4 regions of the Pseudobacillus sp. FSL P4-0506 genome follow, and region 3 is predicted to be linked to each of the others. Evidence: riboswitches for the same ligand, from Rfam matches in the RefSeq annotation. Region 3 holds a riboswitch; each other region holds the start of a gene.
The links. A riboswitch is a leader RNA that binds a small molecule or an ion and turns the genes downstream of it on or off. The one in region 3 is predicted to bind glycine.
Positions count from the first base shown of each region.

Region 1: it holds a riboswitch for glycine, as region 3 does, so the genes downstream of both, gcvT (glycine cleavage system aminomethyltransferase GcvT) here and MKZ02_RS03145 (iron-sulfur cluster biosynthesis family protein) in region 3, are expected to answer to the same signal.
Region 2: it holds a riboswitch for glycine, as region 3 does, so the genes downstream of both, glyA (serine hydroxymethyltransferase) here and MKZ02_RS03145 (iron-sulfur cluster biosynthesis family protein) in region 3, are expected to answer to the same signal.
Region 4: it holds a riboswitch for glycine, as region 3 does, so the genes downstream of both, MKZ02_RS14620 (amino acid permease) here and MKZ02_RS03145 (iron-sulfur cluster biosynthesis family protein) in region 3, are expected to answer to the same signal.

Region 1 is NZ_JBBOOI010000001.1:1,979,574-1,984,394, forward strand. Features, by position in the region: gene MKZ02_RS09755 (DEAD/DEAH box helicase) at 1-1,523, opposite strand, end outside; glycine riboswitch at 1,682-1,772, shown strand; glycine riboswitch at 1,776-1,855, shown strand; gene gcvT (glycine cleavage system aminomethyltransferase GcvT) at 1,944-3,044, shown strand; gene gcvPA (aminomethyl-transferring glycine dehydrogenase subunit GcvPA) at 3,068-4,414, shown strand; gene gcvPB (aminomethyl-transferring glycine dehydrogenase subunit GcvPB) at 4,407-4,821, shown strand, end outside.
Region 2 is NZ_JBBOOI010000001.1:1,219,319-1,224,139, forward strand. Features, by position in the region: gene MKZ02_RS05865 (LAGLIDADG family homing endonuclease) at 1-396, opposite strand, end outside; gene MKZ02_RS05870 (winged helix-turn-helix transcriptional regulator) at 591-941, opposite strand; gene MKZ02_RS05875 (nitroreductase family protein) at 1,061-1,687, shown strand; glycine riboswitch at 1,828-1,928, shown strand; glycine riboswitch at 1,932-2,015, shown strand; gene glyA (serine hydroxymethyltransferase) at 2,124-3,374, shown strand; gene MKZ02_RS05885 (serine dehydratase beta chain) at 3,390-3,908, shown strand; gene sdaAA (L-serine ammonia-lyase, iron-sulfur-dependent, subunit alpha) at 3,908-4,789, shown strand.
Region 3 is NZ_JBBOOI010000001.1:621,188-626,008, reverse strand. Features, by position in the region: gene MKZ02_RS03160 (cytochrome ubiquinol oxidase subunit I) at 1-559, shown strand, start outside; gene MKZ02_RS03155 (cytochrome d ubiquinol oxidase subunit II) at 593-1,627, shown strand; gene purU (formyltetrahydrofolate deformylase) at 1,866-2,762, opposite strand; gene MKZ02_RS03145 (iron-sulfur cluster biosynthesis family protein) at 2,781-3,080, opposite strand; glycine riboswitch at 3,179-3,261, opposite strand; glycine riboswitch at 3,265-3,365, opposite strand; gene MKZ02_RS03140 (class I SAM-dependent methyltransferase) at 3,431-4,048, opposite strand; gene msrA (peptide-methionine (S)-S-oxide reductase MsrA) at 4,238-4,821, opposite strand, start outside.
Region 4 is NZ_JBBOOI010000001.1:2,895,618-2,900,438, forward strand. Features, by position in the region: gene MKZ02_RS14615 (methyl-accepting chemotaxis protein) at 1-1,707, opposite strand, end outside; gene MKZ02_RS14620 (amino acid permease) at 1,935-3,314, opposite strand; glycine riboswitch at 3,763-3,822, opposite strand; glycine riboswitch at 3,825-3,921, opposite strand; gene MKZ02_RS14625 (MFS transporter) at 4,262-4,821, opposite strand, start outside.

The DNA of each region.
Region 1 (4,821 bases), 1.4 Mb from region 3:
AAAATATCATCTAATTGTCCGACAGCTTGTTCAAATAAATGGATTTTTTCATAAAGAAGCTGCAGAATTCTGTCTTCAATCGTATCTTCAGTGCTGAAATTGTAAATGCGTACATCTTTCGTTTGCCCGAAACGATGAACACGGCCAATTCTTTGTTCAAGGCGCATCGGATTCCAGGGAAGGTCAAAGTTAATGACATGGTGACAAAACTGCAGGTTTAATCCTTCTCCGCCAGCTTCTGTAGCAATTAAGACTTGTGCCTGCTTTTCAAAAAGTTGTTTCATCCAATCTTTTTTCCCGCGCTTAAAGCCACCACGAAAAGGAACGGACGAAATGCCGTTTTGTTTAAAGAACCATTGCAAATATAATTGAGTGGCTCGATATTCAGTAAAGATAATGACTTTATCATTAATAGATTGAACGAGTTCAAGCGCTTTTTCCGCTTTTGAGTTTCGTGTTACATTTTGTATGTGGGACAAAACGTTTTGGAAACTCTCCGGAAAATCAAGATGATCTCCGTACAGCTTTCTAGCCATGTTCTTCAAGGTAAAAAAGACTGCCTCTTTGCTGCTGCAAGCTTCCCGTTGCAAAGTAAGCAAAGAAAAGGAAGATCGTACATCGTCAGGCTGGCTGCGAACGAAATACTCAAGAGCCTGATAGAGGGAACGTTCTTCTTCTGTGAACGTTACTTTTACTGATTCTACTTTTCTCGCTGTCCATTCCACCCCTGTATCCTGCCGGCGGTTACGAATCATCACTTTATTCATTAGCTTGATTAAATGATGATGATTTTGTACCTGGCGGTCGCCCTTTTTAAACCGCTCTGTAAATTGTCCTTCGCTACCAAGATGGCCGGGCTTTAATAATGAAACAAGATGAAACATTTCATCAAGACGGTTTTGAATAGGTGTTGCCGTTAAAAGCAGGCAAAACTTCTTTTTTAAATGACGGACAAACTGATAGTTTTTGGTTTTATGGTTTTTTAATTTATGAGCCTCATCGATAATGACTAAATCATAGTCTTGTTCATAGATCTTTTCTTTGTGAGGGCTTCGCTTCGCCGTGTCGATAGACGAGATGACGATGTCATGCTGATCCCACGCATAAAATTTTTTCTGAGCGATAGCAGGAATATAAAACTTACTATTTAATTCATTGGCCCATTGGGAGACAAGAGAAGCTGGAGCTAAAATTAACACTTTTTTCACGAGGCCACGGATCAAGTATTCTTTTAATACCAATCCGGCTTCAATCGTTTTTCCCAGCCCTACTTCGTCCGCTAAAATCGCTTTTCCATTCATTTCTTCCACTACTCTTCTAGCTGCTTCAAGCTGATGGGGCAAGGCCGTAAGCTCTGGTAAAAAGCTAGGGGCTAACAATCCTTCAAAATTCGGCACCATCATTCGTGTTTCCATGTTTACAGTTGATTGAAAGAGCGGCCAATTGCCCCACGGCCCGTCTTGTTCTATTCTTTTCTCTAATTCTTCTTCCCAGGCGTGATTAAAATAGATTTCCACATTCATTTGAAAAACTCCTTTATAAAATATGTTGCCGAAACCTTACCTTTAATGGTAGGATGTAATTGAACAAAATATTATGTCATTTTACAAAAAAGCGAACATTCTTGATTCGTATGAATCAGATGTTCATAGTATGCCCATTTATTAATTAAATATAGCGAATGAAGGCGAGGGGAGAGACTGTTCATACAGCGCCGAAGGAGCAAACAAGCTTTTTGTGAATCTCTCAGGCAAAAGAACTCTTGCTGGACGCGACTCTGGAGAGCGTTTCGTAACGAAACCACCAAAGAAGACAGCCTGTTCATCAGGTTAAACTTTCAGGTTCAAGGACAGAGAACAACTTTTATAAGCTGTTCTCTGTCTTTTTTTATGCAAAAATAATGGGCTGAACCGTGAGAATGACAATGAGAGAGGGGTAGGGAAATGGGAGAGTTAAAGCGCACGCCATTGTTTGAATGGTATAAGCAGTCTGGAGCAAAAACAATTGACTTTGGAGGATGGGAGCTGCCTGTTCAGTTCTCAAGCATTAAGGAAGAACATGAAGCTGTCCGGACAAAAGCAGGACTTTTTGACGTTTCCCACATGGGCGAGGTTACTGTAAAAGGAGAAGGCGCATTGGCTTTCCTCCAAAAGATGATGACGAATGATTTGTCAAAGCTGCAGCCGAACCAAGCGATGTATACAATTATGTGCAATGAAAAAGGCGGAGCTGTTGATGATTTGCTTGTTTACATGCTTGCTGAAGAAAATTACCTGCTTGTTGTCAATGCTGCTAACACAGATAAGGATTTTGCCTGGCTAAAGAAGCATCAGGTAGGAGACGTGCAAATCGAAAATGTATCAAAAGACTGGGCACAGCTTGCCATCCAAGGGCCAGCCGCAGAAGGAATCTTGCAAAAGCTTGTACCTGACTTGGATTTGGGCGAAATCAGGCCTTTTAAATTCCGTCAAGAAGTCAGAATCAATGGGGTGCCTGCTCTGGTGTCACGCACTGGTTACACGGGAGAAGACGGCTTTGAAATTTACAGTCGCAGTGAGGAGGCCCCTAAGCTGTGGCAGGATCTTCTAGAAGCAGGTGAAGAAGTTGGGCTTCTTCCATGTGGTCTTGGTGCCCGTGATACTTTGCGGTTTGAAGCAAATCTAGCGCTGTACGGTCAAGAACTGGCAGAAGACATTTCTCCAATTGAAGCGGGCTTAGGCTTTGCTGTGAAAACAAATAAAGATGATTTTATCGGGCTGGAAGTTCTAAAGGAGCAGAAAGAAAATGGTCCGGAGCGAAAACTGATTGGTCTTGAAATGATTGACCGGGGGATTCCGCGCCATGGATATGCTGTTTTTTCAGGCGAAGAACAAGTTGGTCATGTGACAACCGGTACTCAGTCGCCGACTTTAAAGAAAAATATCGGGCTCGCTTTAGTAAAAGCAGAATGTGCTGTACCTGGTGAAGAACTGCTGGTGGAAGTCCGCGGTAAGAAGCTGGCAGCTAAAACTGTAAAACCGCCATTCTATAAACGTTCAAAATAAAAGAAGAGGGAAGGGAAAACATTATGAAGCATCGTTACTTGCCGATGACAGAAACGGACAAAAAGGAAATGCTTGCAGCAGTGGGTGTCCAAACAATAGACGAATTGTTTGCGGATATTCCTGAAAAAGTACGCTTTCAAGGATTATATGATATTAAGAAAGCGAAAGCGGAACCAGCACTCAAAAAAGAATTAAGCTCACTGGCAGCAAAGAATATAAATGCCAAGCAATATGCTTCCTTTTTAGGAGCGGGCGTATATGATCATTATACCCCTTCTATCGTGGATCATGTAATTTCCCGTTCGGAGTTTTACACAGCGTATACACCGTACCAGCCGGAAATCTCCCAAGGAGAGCTGCAGGCGATCTTTGAGTTCCAAACAATGATTTGTGAATTGACAGGTATGGATGTGGCCAACTCTTCTATGTATGACGGAGGTACAGCGTTGGCGGAAGCGGCTATGCTAAGTGCGGGCCAGACGAAAAGAAAGAAAGTGCTCGTGTCAGAAACCGTTCATCCAGAGTCGCGCGATGTGTTAAAAACATATGCTAAAGGCCAAAACATTGAGGTAGTCGTTATCCCTCATAAAAATGGCGTAACAGATATTGAGCAATTAAATACATTGGTGGATAACGATACAGCAGCTGTTATTGTTCAATATCCTAACTTCTTTGGAGCTATTGAATCACTTTCTGAAGTGGAAAAAGCAGCTCATAGCGCAAAAGCAATGTTTGTCGTTTCTTCTAACCCGCTTGCTCTCGGTGCGTTGACGCCTCCTGGAAAGCTTGGAGCGGACATAGTGGTCGGCGATGCGCAGCCATTCGGCATTCCAGCTCAATTTGGCGGGCCGCACTGCGGATATTTTGCGGTGACGAAAAAGCTGATGCGTAAAGTTCCGGGTCGCCTCGTTGGCCAGACGCATGATGACCAAGGACAACGCGGCTTTGTATTGACGCTTCAAGCACGCGAGCAGCATATTCGCCGTGACAAAGCGACTTCCAATATTTGTTCCAATCAGGCGCTTAATGCTCTTGCGGCCAGTGTAGCAATGACAGCTTTAGGCAAAAAAGGGGTACGAGAAATAGCGGTACAAAACTTGCAAAAAGCATTTTTCGCGAGAGAAACATTAAAGCAGCACGGCGTAGACATTGTATTTGACGGGCCTGTATTTAATGAGTTTGTGGTCCGCCTGAATAAGCCAGTAAAAGAAGTAAATCAAAAGCTGCTCGAAAAAGGCATTATCGGCGGCTATGATCTTGGCCTTACTTATGAGGGACTGGAGAACTGCATGCTTGTTGCTGTGACAGAAATGCGGACAAAAGAAGAAATTGAACTCTTTGCAAAAGAATTGGGGGATAGCCATGAATAAGAAGGACCAGGAGCTTATTTTTGAATTGTCTCAGCCGGGGCGGATTGGCTATAGTCTGCCTGAGTTGGATGTACCAGAAAAAGATTTATCTACCCTTTTGCCGGCAGGATACTTGCGGGAAGAAGAGCCGGAACTTCCAGAGGTTTCTGAACTGGATATTATGCGTCATTACACAGCACTTTCAAATAGAAATCATGGAGTGGACTCCGGATTTTATCCGCTCGGTTCTTGCACGATGAAATACAATCCAAAAATCAATGAAGACGTTGCTCGTTTGGATGGCTTTGCCCACATTCATCCGCTTCAGCAAGAAGAGACGGTGCAGGGGGCGATGGAGCTGCTGTATGATCTTCAAGAACACTTAAAAGAAATTACGGGCATGGATGAAGTGACACTTCAACCAGCAG
Region 2 (4,821 bases), 600 kb from region 3:
AAATGACTCCTCAAATAATAATTTCGCTTTTAACATATCAGCTGTATATTTCCCATTTCGAGGTGTGACTCTGTTGTAGTGTTCCAATATCCATTTAGCTCGATTTCTTTTTTTATCTATTCTGAGATAAGGGGAAACTTCTTTTAAAATCATCAACACGCTCTCTTTGTTCTTTATAGACAAAGTATAAGAGTCCTTGTGAAGGCCAGGCTTATAATTTTTCTTATTACTAATGGCTCCGCCGGTCAGTGTTTGAATATAGAGAAGAAGCTCTTTATCCGACGAAGAAATTGTGATGCAAGGACGCCGATGTTCTCTTTGGTGCATTCTAGTTAGTGTGATAGAGCCTTCTCCATCTATAATCCCTGCTAAATAGCCCGCTTCCCAATCTTTCATGTCCTCTCCTCCTGAATTATTGTCATTCTTGAAAAATGGAAGCTTTGTGAAAGAAAAAACTTCGTCAAGTTGTTATGATCATCTACTTATATTGAAGCTTCAAAACATAGAACTGTTATGTCTATGAGTCTGTTTTTCTAAGGAAGGATAATAAACATTAAATTCTTATCTAGTTAATGACCCAGGTGTAGGGTTTAAATACGAGAAGCTTTACTAACCCAGCGCATAACAGCAGTAATGACATCTTCGAGTTCTTTGCCGATTGGGGTTAGTTCATAGATCACTTTTCTTGGGGAGGATTCAAATGTTTTCTTCACAACTAGTCTCTCATTTTCTAGCTCGCGCAGTCGTTCTGTAAGGAGCCGATCAGAAATGCCGGGGATTTCGTTTAATAATTCGTGATACCGTTTAGGGCCTTTCAGCAGTGTATAAATAATGACTCCCATCCAGCGCTTTCCGATGAACTCGATCGTGTGGTGAAAGTTATCGCAAATAGTGGTCTTATCTTTGTACTGAGAACAATTCAACTCATTTTGTTGGCTCATTCTATAACCTCAATGTTTTTATATAAATTTTAGCATATAGTATTTGACAAACCAAGCTTACTAATAGTAAGCTTGGTTTTGAACTTACTTAAAGTAAGTTCAATTAGGAGGGAAAGAAAGTGACAACAACTATGCAAAGTTTATCAGAAGTGATTCGCAATCGCCATTCTGTTAGAAAATATGATCCAACTTATAAAATTTCGAGAAATGAAATAGAAGAAATGCTGCAAGAAGCGATGCTAGCTCCTTCATCTAGCAACCTTCAGCCATGGCGCTTTATCGTTATTGATAATGAGGAGGTAAAGAAGGAACTAAGAGCCATTGCTTACAACCAAGAGCAAGTGGAGACATCTTCAGCTGTCATTGCTGTTCTAGGCGATGTAGAAATGTATAAAAATGTTGAAAAGGTATACCAAAGCAGCTATGAAGCTGGCTTTATGGATGAAGCGAGTATGAATAAACTGATTCAAAACACATATAATACGTATCCTAATGCGCCAGTTGAAGCAAGAGCCAATATTGCTTCATTTGATGCAGGGCTCGTCTCTATGCAGCTTATGCTTATTGCCAAAGCGAATGGTTATGATACGGTAACTATGGGCGGCTTTGATAAGCAGAAGTTTGCTGAGCGGTTTGATGTACCGGAACGCTACATTCCAATTGTTTTAATCGCTATTGGTAAAGCTGCTGCGCCTGCTCATAAAACGACTCGTCTTCCGCTGGAAGAAACAGTTCGTTTTATCTAACTAAATAGACGTTATTTAATAAAAGAGCATTTTCTGGTTTTTCAGAGTGCTCTTTTTATATTGCTTTTTCCTATCTTCATAAATTGAAAAAAGTGGTTGACAATTATAATTATTTTTAATATTCTAAACAAAAATAACGGATGACGATTGTGGGAGAGCGCGAGCAATAAGCCACCGAAGGAGCAAGTTCCAAAAAGACCCTTGGAGCTAATCTCTCAGGTAGAAGAACCACAATGGGACGCACCTCTGGAGAGCGCGTTTAGGTACGCCACCAAAGGGGAAGACTCTACGATCGATAAGAGTTAAACTCTCAGGTAAAAGGACAGAGAAGGGAAATGTTACCCTTTTCTGTCCTTTTTTGTGTGCAGAAAAAGGTAGCGAGAGATAAATGTACAGCACATGTTTAAAAGAGGAAATCTGAATAGGAGGCAAGGAAATGAGTTTGCAAAAAAATGATTTTACTATTTTTGAGGCGATTGAGAAAGAAAAGAGACGCCAGCATGAGACATTGGAATTGATTGCATCAGAAAACTTTGTCAGCCCGGATGTATTAGAAGCTATGGGAAGTGTAATGACGAATAAGTACGCGGAAGGATATCCGGGAAGGCGCTACTATGGGGGCTGTGAATTTGTCGATGTGGCGGAACGGGCAGCGATTGAACGTCTGACCAACCTATTTTGTGCTAAATATGCCAATGTGCAGCCTCACTCGGGGGCGCAGGCGAATCTCGCCGTCTTTTATGCACTGCTTCAGCCTGGCGATAAAATCATGGGCATGAATCTTTCGCATGGCGGACATTTAACTCACGGAAGCCCTGTGAGTATTTCTGGCAAATGGTTTGAGGTTGTTTCTTATGGAGTAAAGGAGGATACGCAATTAATTGATTACGATGAATTGGAGGAGATTGCCCATAAAGAAAAACCGAAATTGATCATTGCCGGGGCGAGTGCTTATCCGAGAACGATTGATTTTGCCCGCTTTAAAGAGATTGCCGATCAAGTGGACGCGAAATTGATGGTGGACATGGCGCATATCGCCGGGCTGGTGGCAGCAGGTCTTCACCCTTCTCCTGTTCCTTATGCAGATGTTGTGACAAGCACTACCCACAAAACATTGAGGGGGCCTCGGGGCGGCATTGTGTTAACGAACGACGAGGAAATCATTAAGGCTATTAACAAAGCAGTATTCCCAGGAATCCAGGGAGGCCCCCTTATGCACATTATTGCAGCAAAAGCGGTAGCTTTCAACGAAGCGGCGCAGCCGGACTTTAAAGAGTATGCCAAGCAAGTTATCCGAAACAGCCAGGCACTGGGCGAAGCGTTAAAGAGGGAAGGAGCTGCTCTTGTTTCCGGGGGGACAGATAACCACCTTGTCCTGCTGGATGTGCGTCCGTGGAGTCTGACTGGAAAAGAAGCAGAGCGTTTGCTTGAGGAAGCAGGTATTACCGTAAATAAGAACACGATTCCTTATGATCCGGAAGGCCCGTTTGTGACGAGCGGAGTGCGGATGGGAACAGCTGCGTTAACTACGCGCGGCATGAAAGAAGAGCAAATGGAGAAAATTGCTCAGGTGATAGCCGCTGTGTTGAAAAACAAAGGGGAACCGGCGGTACTGGCACAGGCAAAAGAAACAACGGCCTCTATTTGCGAAGCTTATCCATTATTCCAACAGTCAGTCAACGTATAGGAAAGGAGCAACAAAATGGAATTTCAAAGCTGCTTTGACATTATCGGGCCTATTATGGTGGGGCCGTCAAGTTCTCACACCGCTGGCGTTGTATCGATTGGCAAATTTATTTATGAATGGTTGGGCGGGTGTCCTGAAGAGGCGGATATTGTCTTCTATGATTCCTTTGCTGAAACCTATCAAGGGCATGGAACGGATAAAGCACTGCTTGGCGGTTTACTTGGCATGGGGACGGATGACTCGGGCATTCGGGATGCTCTGAAGCGGGCCGGGGAGGTTGGCCTGGATTATACGATTGAGCCGCAAGGAAGCTGCTTATTTTTTGACCATCCGAACACGGCTATGGTTACAGCTAGACGGGGGAACCAGCTTGTAAAAGTAGGCGGTGCTTCTCTCGGAGGCGGGTTATCGAAAATCTTTATGATCAACGGCCGAATGGTCGATATTCGTTTGAGCACGAGCGATGATTTTTCGGTGCTGGCTAGAAACTATCAGATATATCGATTAAGAGAAGAAATTGCGAGGAATGCCTGATGGAGATCTTATCAATGAAACAGCTTCTGAAGTCTTGTGAAAAGGAGCAGAAAAGTATCGGTGAAGTGATGCTGCTGCTAGAAGAAAAGAAATCAGGCAAAAATCAACAAACGATTCTTCGCATGATGGAAGAACGGCTCATCAAAATGAAGGAAGCGGTCGACAGTGGAACAGAGGATTCCTCATCCGCGCCGAGCGGAATTTCCGGAGGAGATGCCGTAAAAATGCGAGATTACGTACGAGGAGGAAAAACGCTTACAGGCAGCTATATTAGTCAGGCAATGACTTTCTCACTGGCTACTTCGGAAAGCAATGCCAGAATGGGAGTCATTGTGGCTACGCCCACTGCCGGAGCAGCAGGCATTTTGCCAGGCGTGCTCTTTTCGCTTCATCACAATGACGGAACGCCCTTTAAGGAGTTGGTTATGGGACTGTTTACCGCCAGCATGCTCGGCTATGTGATTGCTAATCGTTCGTTTATTTCCGGGGCTGCTGGAGGATGCCAGGCGGAAGTGGGCTCGGCAGCCGCCATGGCTGCTGGCACCATCACTGAATTAAAGGGCGGCAGCCCAGAGCAAGCTGTGCATGCAACGGCGATAGCGATGAAGTCTCTCTTAGGATTGGTTTGTGATCCGGTGGCAGGGCTTGTTGAAGTGCCTTGCATTAAACGGAATGCGATCGGTACATCCATTGCTTTTTCGGCTGCAGACTTGGCTCTTGCAGGAGTAGAAAGCCGCATTCCATGTGATGAGGTAATTGAGGCAATGTACAAAGTGGGGAAAGATATGCCAAGAACATTAAGAGAAACGTCTCTTGGCGGTCTTGCTATGACTGAGACTGGTCAGAGGATAAAAGAACAGCTCTTCTGCAGTAAGAAATAAAGCAATTTATGGATGGAAAAGACGATTGCTAT
Region 3 (4,821 bases):
TGAAACACAATCACATGCTCCTTTAGCGATTGGAGGCATTACCGATCGGGAAACACAAACGATCAAGGGAGCCATCGAAATTCCCTGGCTGCTAAGCTTTCTGGCAGGCAACAGCTTTGATACCGTTGTTGTCGGGTTAAACGACTTTCCTGAAGAACTGTGGCCGCCATTGTTTATCCATACTCTCTTTAATGCCATGGTAGGGATCGGTTCACTGCTTATTCTTATTTCGTTAGCCGGGATCGTATGGAGAAAGTTTCTGAAGAAAGACCGATTTCCGAAATGGTTTTTGTGGCTATTAGTTCTATCTGGTCCTCTCGCTGTTATTGCGATTGAGTGCGGCTGGATTTTCGCTTGCTCAGGAAGACAGCCATGGGTGATTTATCGTGTGTTAGCAACAGCCGAATCGGTTACAACCGCTACGAACCTGGGCGTTCTTTCTCTTCTATTCTTTTTTGTGTACGTTCTGTTAGGCATTACGGTTGTCATGGTGCTGCTGTATTTCTTTAGAAAGAACACTGAATTAGATGATCTTGAGAAGGCCGAGAAAGGAGCTTAGCCATGCTATTTAACTATACTGGAGGCGTGATTCATGCCAAATGAGCTGATTGCTATTACGATTCTATGGGGATTTGTATTTATTTACTCGATCATGGCAACGATGGACTTTGGCGCCGGCTTCTGGTCAATGATTTATATACATCGTGAAAAGACAAGAGCAACGAATATCGCCAACCGCTATTTGTCACCTACTTGGGAAGTGACGAACACGTTTATCGTTGCCTTGGTTGTGGCTGTGTACAGCTTATTTCCGAAGGCAGCTTACACACTTGGTACAATTTTACTCGTTCCGGGCAGCATTATCTTGCTGCTGCTCGCCGTCAGAAGCGCCTTCTTAGTCTTTTCTAACATTGCTGTAGAATATAAAAAGCCACTGACATATGTCTCAGGTATTACCGGCATCTTAATTCCGGGCTTGTTAATCAGCGTCTTACCTATCACTCACGGCACATTTATCGATTATAAAGGCGGACATCCCACTTTGAATTTACAAAAGCTTTTTACGAGTCCGAGTGAATATGCATTTATTGGATTTGCCATGAGCAGCACCTTATTTTTATCATCCTTGCTGTTAGCCGATTATTCCAAGACATCCAATGAAGAGGAAGCCTACAAAGTGTACTTGAGAGATGGAAGAATTTTAGGGCCAATTTCTTTACTGATGGCCTTTGCCATTATGCTCACTTTAAGGGCAGAAACACCATGGTTATATACGCGTATGATGGAAGATCTGCCTCTGCTGCTTGTGTCACTTGGCTTCTTTTTAATTGGAGGGCTCGGTTTATTTCTTCCTTCATTTTCAAAGAAAGATGTACGGGGAATGCCAAGGCTTGCTGTTGTAGCAGTTACGACTCAATATTTCATTGCCAGTTATGTGTACGGCAAAGCCCATCTGCCATATATGGTTTACCCCAATGTGACTATCCAGTCCGGTTTTACCGATCCTAACTCCTTTATGGCCGTATTTGCCACTTATATTGCCGGCTTTGTTATTCTCTTTCCCGGCTTTATTTATTTTTGGAGGCTATTTATGCATGATAAAAAGTATTTACGGCAAAAAAGCTAATGATCTTCTGAAAAGAAAAAGCTTGATGGGCTGCCGGCCCGTTAAGCTTTTTCTTTTCTAACCCTTCACCACTGATTCAACAGCGAGGTAATCAAAACAGTTAAAGCATAGATAAGTAAAATGACTTGCAGAAGACCCGTTCTTCTTCTCTGCTTATTCACTAAAAAGAGTCCCACACATATCATTGCCAAGATGATGCAAGTAACATCTAACAGGAGTTGATTGGCTATCATCCGGCTTACGTAAACACGATTGTTTTATTGCCGTGAACGATAACTTTATCTTCCACATGCCAGGAAACGGCTTCTGCAAGGACACTTCTTTCCACATGACGACCGGCAATCTTCAAATCTTCTGCTGTGTAGCGGTGGTTGACTCGCAAGATATCCTGCTCAATAATCGGCCCTTCATCAAGCTCATTAGTTACATAATGAGCAGTCGCCCCAATCAACTTCACTCCGCGGTTAAAAGCCCTGACGTAAGGATTTGCCCCTACAAATGCCGGCAAAAATGAGTGGTGAATATTAATGATTTGGTTTGGATATTTGGCTATAAAACTAGGAGAGAGGATTTGCATATATCTTGCCAAAACAATAAAGTCGACTTTTCCTTCCATTAACTCCATCGCCTTGTGTTCAGCTTCCTCTTTCGATTCATGAGAAAGCGGGATATGATAGTAAGGAATGCCATAGCTTTCCACTATTTCTTTTAAATCAGAGTGATTGCTGATAACCATTGGAATCTCAACCGGGAGTTCTTTTGATTTCCAGCGCCAAAGAAGCTCCAAGAGACAATGGTCTGCTTTAGAAACAAAAATCGCCATCCGCTTTGATTTTTCTTTATTTCTCAATTGCCATTCCATTGGGTAGGATTCAGATAATTCCTGCAATCTCTGCTCCAGCTCATCAATAGCAGAGCCCTTCTCATCCATATCGAACTCAACCCTCATAAAGAAAATGCCATCTTTAGGATTCGTGGTATGCTGGTCAAATTGAACGATATTTGCTTTATGTTCCAATAATACATTAGATACGGCTGAAATAATGCCCGGTTTTTCTGGACAAGTAACTAACAATTTAAAATAATGAGTATTCCCCTTTTTATGCAAAATTCTTCCCCCATCCTTAAACGCCATTCTTTGTATAACGAAAAGCTATTCGATCGCACAATCACTTGAGGCAAAGCTTTCTCCAACTAAGAAGCCCGTTTCCTTTGTATAGTCAATATGTGTTTCAGCATCGAGATAACGTTCAGTAAAGCGATCTATGCGAATTTGCACCCCATTGCAATCAATCACCTTATCATTTCGGCGCGGCTCATCAAATGTAAGGGCAAACCTTACCGATATTCCACATCCACCAGCTACATCAGCATCAATTCTTGGAGAATACTTTTCTTCAAGCATCATTGCTTTTAACTGCTTCATCGCCGGTCCTGTTAATGTAATCATCATCCTTCCCTCCTTCTGCGAGCGTTTTCTAGTTATACACCTTGTCTTGCTCACTCCCTTTTTCTGCACGCAAAAAAGGACAGAAAAGGGTACAATCCCTTCTCTGTCCTTTTACCTGAGAGTTTAACCCTATCTTCAATAGGGCCTTCCCCTTTGGTGGCGTACTTAAACGCGCTCTCCAGAGGTGCGTCCCATTGTGGTTCTTCTACCTGAGAGATTAATTCCAAGGGCCTTTTTGGAACTTGCTCCTTCGGTGGCTTATTGCTCGCACTCTCCCACAATCGTCATCCGCTATTTTTATTCAGAATAATTTAAATATTGGTGATTGTCAATTGTTTTCCCAATTCTCTTACCTATAGACTAGATCCTCCATAATGAAAAATAACAAAACGTTCATTGTCATTTTTTTTATAGAGACCCGGCACTCTCACTTCTTTCACCAGTTGAAATGGAGTATACACTTCAAGAAATTGGATGTACTCCGCTGTCGGATAGTAAAGGACAATATCAACAGACCGTTGATGCTCTTCAACTGAGTGCAGGATATGATGGACGACCTTCATGAAAATTTGGATCGAAAAAGGATTGAAGAAGTAGAACCGATTGTCTGCCTTTTCGATCTGATACTCCTCTGCTGCGCAGCATACAAAGCGAATAGATTGATCCGACCTCTTCTTCTTTTTCATATAATCGGCTTGATTTTCAAGTGCTTCCTGGTAAAGCTGGCCGTTTACCTCAACCCCTGTTACCCGAGCGTGAAAACGATGATGGATATAAAATAGTAAACGCCCTTTTCCACAGCCGAAATCAACTACTCCATCTGTTCTTTTCACCTCATACTCCCGAAAAAGCTCATCGATGGCCTCATAGGGGGTTGCCTCATAACGATTATAGTGAATTGACTGATATAGCCATTCCCATGTGCCGCCTGTCTGAATCTTTAGCAAGCGATCGTATTCTTTTTCATTCATTGCCATTCCCCGATCTGTTTTTCTTTATTATAAAGCGGACGATATGATCCACTCAAACGAATACCGCTTGTCAATCTGCTGAACGGACCAATAAATTGGCTCTTGTGGCGAGTACATAAGCGTCATTGATCCGTAAAGATGCAGAATTGGTGGATCAACAAACAGAAGTGGCCAATAAAGGAACTTCTCTTATTCGAACAGGCTTTTAAATTCTCCATAGCCCTCTTCTTCAAGCTTATCCTTTGGCACAAAACGGAGAGCAGCCGAGTTAATGCAATAGCGTGCGCGGTCAGGACCAGGACCATCATCAAAGACGTGGCCTAAATGAGCGTCAGATGTTTTTGCCCGCACCTCAATCCGGCGCATGCCATGAGACGTATCAAGTTTTTCTGCTAGCTCTATCCGGCGCAAGGGCTTCGTGAAGCTTGGCCAGCCGCAGCCCGCGTCATATTTATCCGTCGAGCTGAACAAAGGCTCTCCTGAAATAATATCCACATAGATTCCCTCTTCCGTGTGGTCCCAATATTCATTATGAAATGGTGGCTCTGTCGCATTATTTCTTGTTACCTCGTATTGAAGAGGAGTGAGTTCTTCCCGTAATTGCTCATCTGTTTTTTGATCTTTCCAGTTTTCACGAATAAATTTTGCTCGCCCGGACCCCTCTTTATAAAGATTGTAGTGGAAGGCATTCTTTTTGTAATAGTGCTGGTGCTTTTCTTCAGCTCGGTAAAAGGGCCTCGCCGGCAGAATCTCTGTCACGACCGGTTTTTGAA
Region 4 (4,821 bases), 2.3 Mb from region 3:
CTTTTGATGGACCTCTGTAACAACATGACCGGCTTCTATAACTTGATCTGTAAAGCGATTCAAATTGCTTTGCACCTGCTGAATAATTGCATCCACCTCTTCTGTAGCAGCAGCCGTTTCTTCTGATACAGAATTTACAGAGATCATCTGGTGATTTAAAGTAGAATGTTCGCTCATAATTGAGGACGTTCTCTCTTGAATAACAGTTAACTCCCTAAAGGATTGTTCGATTTTTTCTTTCAAGCGATTGACATTTGTAATGACTGCGTCAATTTCAGCTTTTTGAATAAGGAATTCCCGTGATGTTGCATCCGTTCGTTCAATCGTTTTTTCCACTTGCGACTGAATGTTGCTTAAAGAATGCTGGATCATACTCGTTGCTTCTTTCGATTGGGTGGAAAGAGCGCTGACTTCTTTAGCTACTACCGCAAATCCCTTCCCATGTTCTCCAGCTCTTGCAGCTTCGATGCTAGCATTGAGCGCTAGTAAATTTGTATGATCAGCAATGCCTTGAATGTCAGAAATAATCTTTGTAATAGCCGCAGACTCTTCCTGTAGTATTTTTAATTCTTCTACCATTGATTGATAACTCGTCTGTGTTTGCTCAGAATGAATGATAAATTGACTGAGTTGCGCAATGCTCTCTTGCTGTCCTGCCGTAATTTCTTTAAAAAAACGATGCAATTTTTGAATATTTTGCTCCATATCATTTAAATTTTCATGTAAATGGTTGACGGCCACCGCAGACTTTTCAACAGCTTTTGTAACCTCCTGATTCCCCAAAGCAATTTCACTGCTTGCATGTACAATTTCTTTCGTCTGTTCACGAATATCCCGTGAACCGTTTGTTATTTCTGTAAATGTGTTGGCGCTATAATCTGAGGATGACTGTACCTCTTTAATTAATCCTCTTAACTGCTTCTGCATAAGTATAAACGCCTGTTGAATTTTGCTAAATTCATCTTTTCCTGAGGCAGCCTGAATCTGTTCGGAAAAATCACCGTTCCCCATTTTCTCCGCTTGCTTTTCAAGTAAAGTTAATGGAGAAAGCTTTCTTTTTAAATAAACGTTCATTCCTCCAACAGTTAATAAAAACAATAAAAAAATAAGGGCTAGAAGCTTTAACCCAGTAGAGAAAAATACATCCCCTCCTATTTTGTTAGCGGTTTCAGCCGAAATATCAATTCCCAATACACCAATCACTTCTCCGTTCTCGTTTTTGATTGGTGCAAACCCTGATAAATATTGGCCGTATTTCGGATCGTTGAATACATCTGTACGCTGTATCTCTCCCTCCAATACCGGAGCTAGCTCTTCTGCAGGAATAGAGCTCTCGTCTCCCATTGCAGGCGGTTTATCATCCGAAAGGTTGGAGCCTCCATCTATCATGTTGCGGACCTTTTGACCGTCTACATCTAAAATATATACGAATAAAGCCCCCGTTTGTTCTCGAAAGTGCGCTAACTTCTTTTGAAGCGAATGATAATTTCTATCTTCCTTTGGATCGTTTATAAACGATTCATACTTTTCCCCATCTATTGTTTCACTATAGTTTTTTGCTATATCCCCTGCGAAGGCTCCTAACGAATGATTGGCAGAAGTATGGACGGAATAGTAAATTCCTGCTGATGCAGCAAGGCCAATAGTAAAGATGATAGCTGTGATAACTAATAAAATTTTTGATCGAACAGAAGCGTTTTTTCTCATATTCTCCCCCTATGATCTTTAGTTGTAATAGATAGGCTTATTATCCTACTAATATTTTACTATAATGTATATCCTTTCTATTTTCAATTTTTAGCTATAATGATGGCTACCTTTTAACAGATAGCTTTCTAACATGCAAGATATAGGAAAATAAAAGGAGCTGCAGCTGAATAAGCGTTTATACTTTTCAGCTGCAGCTCCGGTCTTTACATCTATTATATTGTCTTTTAATTTTCTACTATTTTTTCTTGATCGGCATGATTTATCTTTACTTTGCGCATCTTATACACCGCGATTAACAAAATAAACCAAACAGGCGTAATGAATAAGGAAATACGAGTATCTTCCGCAAGAGCAAGCACGACAAGAACGAATGCCAGGAAAGCTAAAATTAAGTAATTAGCAAACGGGTAAAGCGGCATTTTAAATTTATTCACTTTCGCTAAATCCGGTCTTGTTTTACGGTATTTCAAATGGCTGATGATTGTAATGCCCCAAATAAAGATAAAACATACGGTAGAAACACTTGTGATTAATGTAAATACTCCCTCTGGCATCACATAGTTCAATACAACGGAAATCAAGATGACTACTGTTGAAAAGAACAAGGCATTAGAAGGTACCTTGCGACCATCAAGCTTGGCCAAAGATACAGGTGCATTTTTGTCTTTAGCAAGTGAGTAGACCATCCGGCTTGTACTAAAGATGGCACTATTACATGCTGAAGCCGCAGACGTCAACACGACGAAATTCACAATACCAGCAGCTGCAGCGATACCAACTGCCACGAATACTTGCACGAATGGGCTTTCGGTTGGGATAATATCGTTCCACGGATACACACTCATAATAACGATAAGCGCACCAATATAGAAAATAATAATCCGAATAGGAATATTGTTAATCGCTTTTGGAATAACTCTCTCTGGATCCTCTGTTTCACCCGCTGTCAACCCTACCAATTCAATGCCAACGAACGCAAACACGACCATCTGAAAGGAAAGGATAAATCCATTTATGCCATTAGGGAACATGCCGCCATGGCTCCATAGATTTGTAAAACTGGCTGCTCCTGAAGGAGTAGAAAAGCCTTTAATAATCATTACAACCCCAACAACAATCAGTGCTAGAATGGCGATAACCTTAATCAAAGCAAACCAGAATTCCATTTCACCAAACAGTTTGACAGTAGCAAGGTTCATAAATAGTAAAATGACAAGGGCGATTAACCCTGGCATCCACTGCGGGACAGATGGAAACCAATACTGAGTATACAAACCAACAGCCGTTAAATCGGCCATCGCAATAGAAATCCAACAGAACCAGTAGGTCCATCCAGTCATAAACGCTGCCATATTCCCTAAATAATCTCTTACAAAGTCAACAAACGAATGATAATTTAAATTACTTAAAAGCAATTCCCCAAGTGCACGCATGATTAAAAAACAAATGACTCCTGTAATCATATAAGCAAATAAAATGGAAGGGCCTGCTAAATGAATAGATTTTCCTGCTCCAAGAAATAATCCTGTTCCAATTGCCCCGCCAATAGCAATGAGTTGCACGTGCCGGTTTTTCAGGCCTCTCGACAAAGTTTGTTCCTGCATACCATTTCCCTCTTTCTACTTTTCGGAATATTCTTTCTTGTCGATTTAAAATATTTTGTTACGGTATTTAAATCGTAAGCTAATAAATTAAATATCCCACAATTAAAGTTTAATATAAAATTCGTTAATCCGAAAGAAAAAAGCGCTTACATTTTAGAATAAATAAATTCCTCAAAAGAACATGCATGCTCTGCAGTGGTAACTTTTGTCAATACACATGCTCCCGTTCCGTTAATGCCTGCAATTTCTAAAACAATCGAATCCAAGGCTTCTAACTCTTTTTCAGGGCAGTTTCTTTCATTTCTTGTTGTGCAATCAATCTAGAAATAGAGTCATTACAATTCTTTTTCTTACAAGGATAATTTCGAGCTTCTCCTCCTCCTTTTTACTTTTCTCCATTTTTCTCCGACAAAAAAAGACAGAGAAAAACAGGAGTATTTCCCATTTTTCTCTGTCCCTTGTACCTGAGAGTTTAACTCCTTTGGTGGCCTATGGCTCTCTCCAGAGATGCGTCCTATTGTAGTCCTTTTACCTGAGAGATTGATACCAGCTGGTACTTGCTCCTTCGGTGCTAAACCATGGGTCTAGTCTCTCCCACAATATTCATCCGCTCTTATCTATCTAATTTAGATACTAGTCTATGGAAGAGATCATGTCAACTGAATATTCAGAACTAAGTTGACTCAATTCTACAAAAAAGCTATTACATCTACTAAAGAGTAAAGAACTTAAAATACTATGCAGCTTAATAAACGTATACATTGCTTTTCAACTAATAGGCTCTGCTTAAAAATTTAATACATCATTTTTATAGCCATCTAAATTATACTGACTATTTGCCTTAGCATACCTTCCTCCGCCTTATTGATAAATTGATTACTGATAGGTAAAAAAAGCCGCCGCACAACCAGTGAATAACTGTATGTGAAGCGGTCTTTAATTTACCATTACTTATCCTGCATTTCCCGTAATTTTTGATCTCCTGGAAGCCAAAGAGCACAAATACCGAGAAGCGGGAGAAGACTTGATAGAATCATAATAAATTTTATTCCGAAACTGTCAGCGAGAAAGCCGAGGATGACAGCCCCGATAGCCCCCATCCCGAACGCAAGCCCAACAATTAAACCGGAAGCCATCCCAATTTTATTAGAAAGCAGCTCCTGTGCATAAACCACGGCTACACTAAAGCTTGATAGCAAGATAAAACCAATTAACAACAAGAGCGGCAGGACAGCGAAAGCCGGTACATATGGAAGAATGACTGTAAGCGGAGCAGCACCCAGCATGGAAAAGACAAGTAGATTTTTCCGGCCAAAGCGATCAGCCAGCGGCCCGCCAAGAAACGTGCCTGCCACGCCAGCAGCCAAGTAAACAAACAAATATAATTGTGATTGTTTAATAGTCAATCCATAATCCTTAATTAAATAAAATTGATAAAAGTTCGTTATAGCTGCCGCATACCAGGAGCGGGCAAATACAAAGAAAATTAATAACACCATTGCCCACT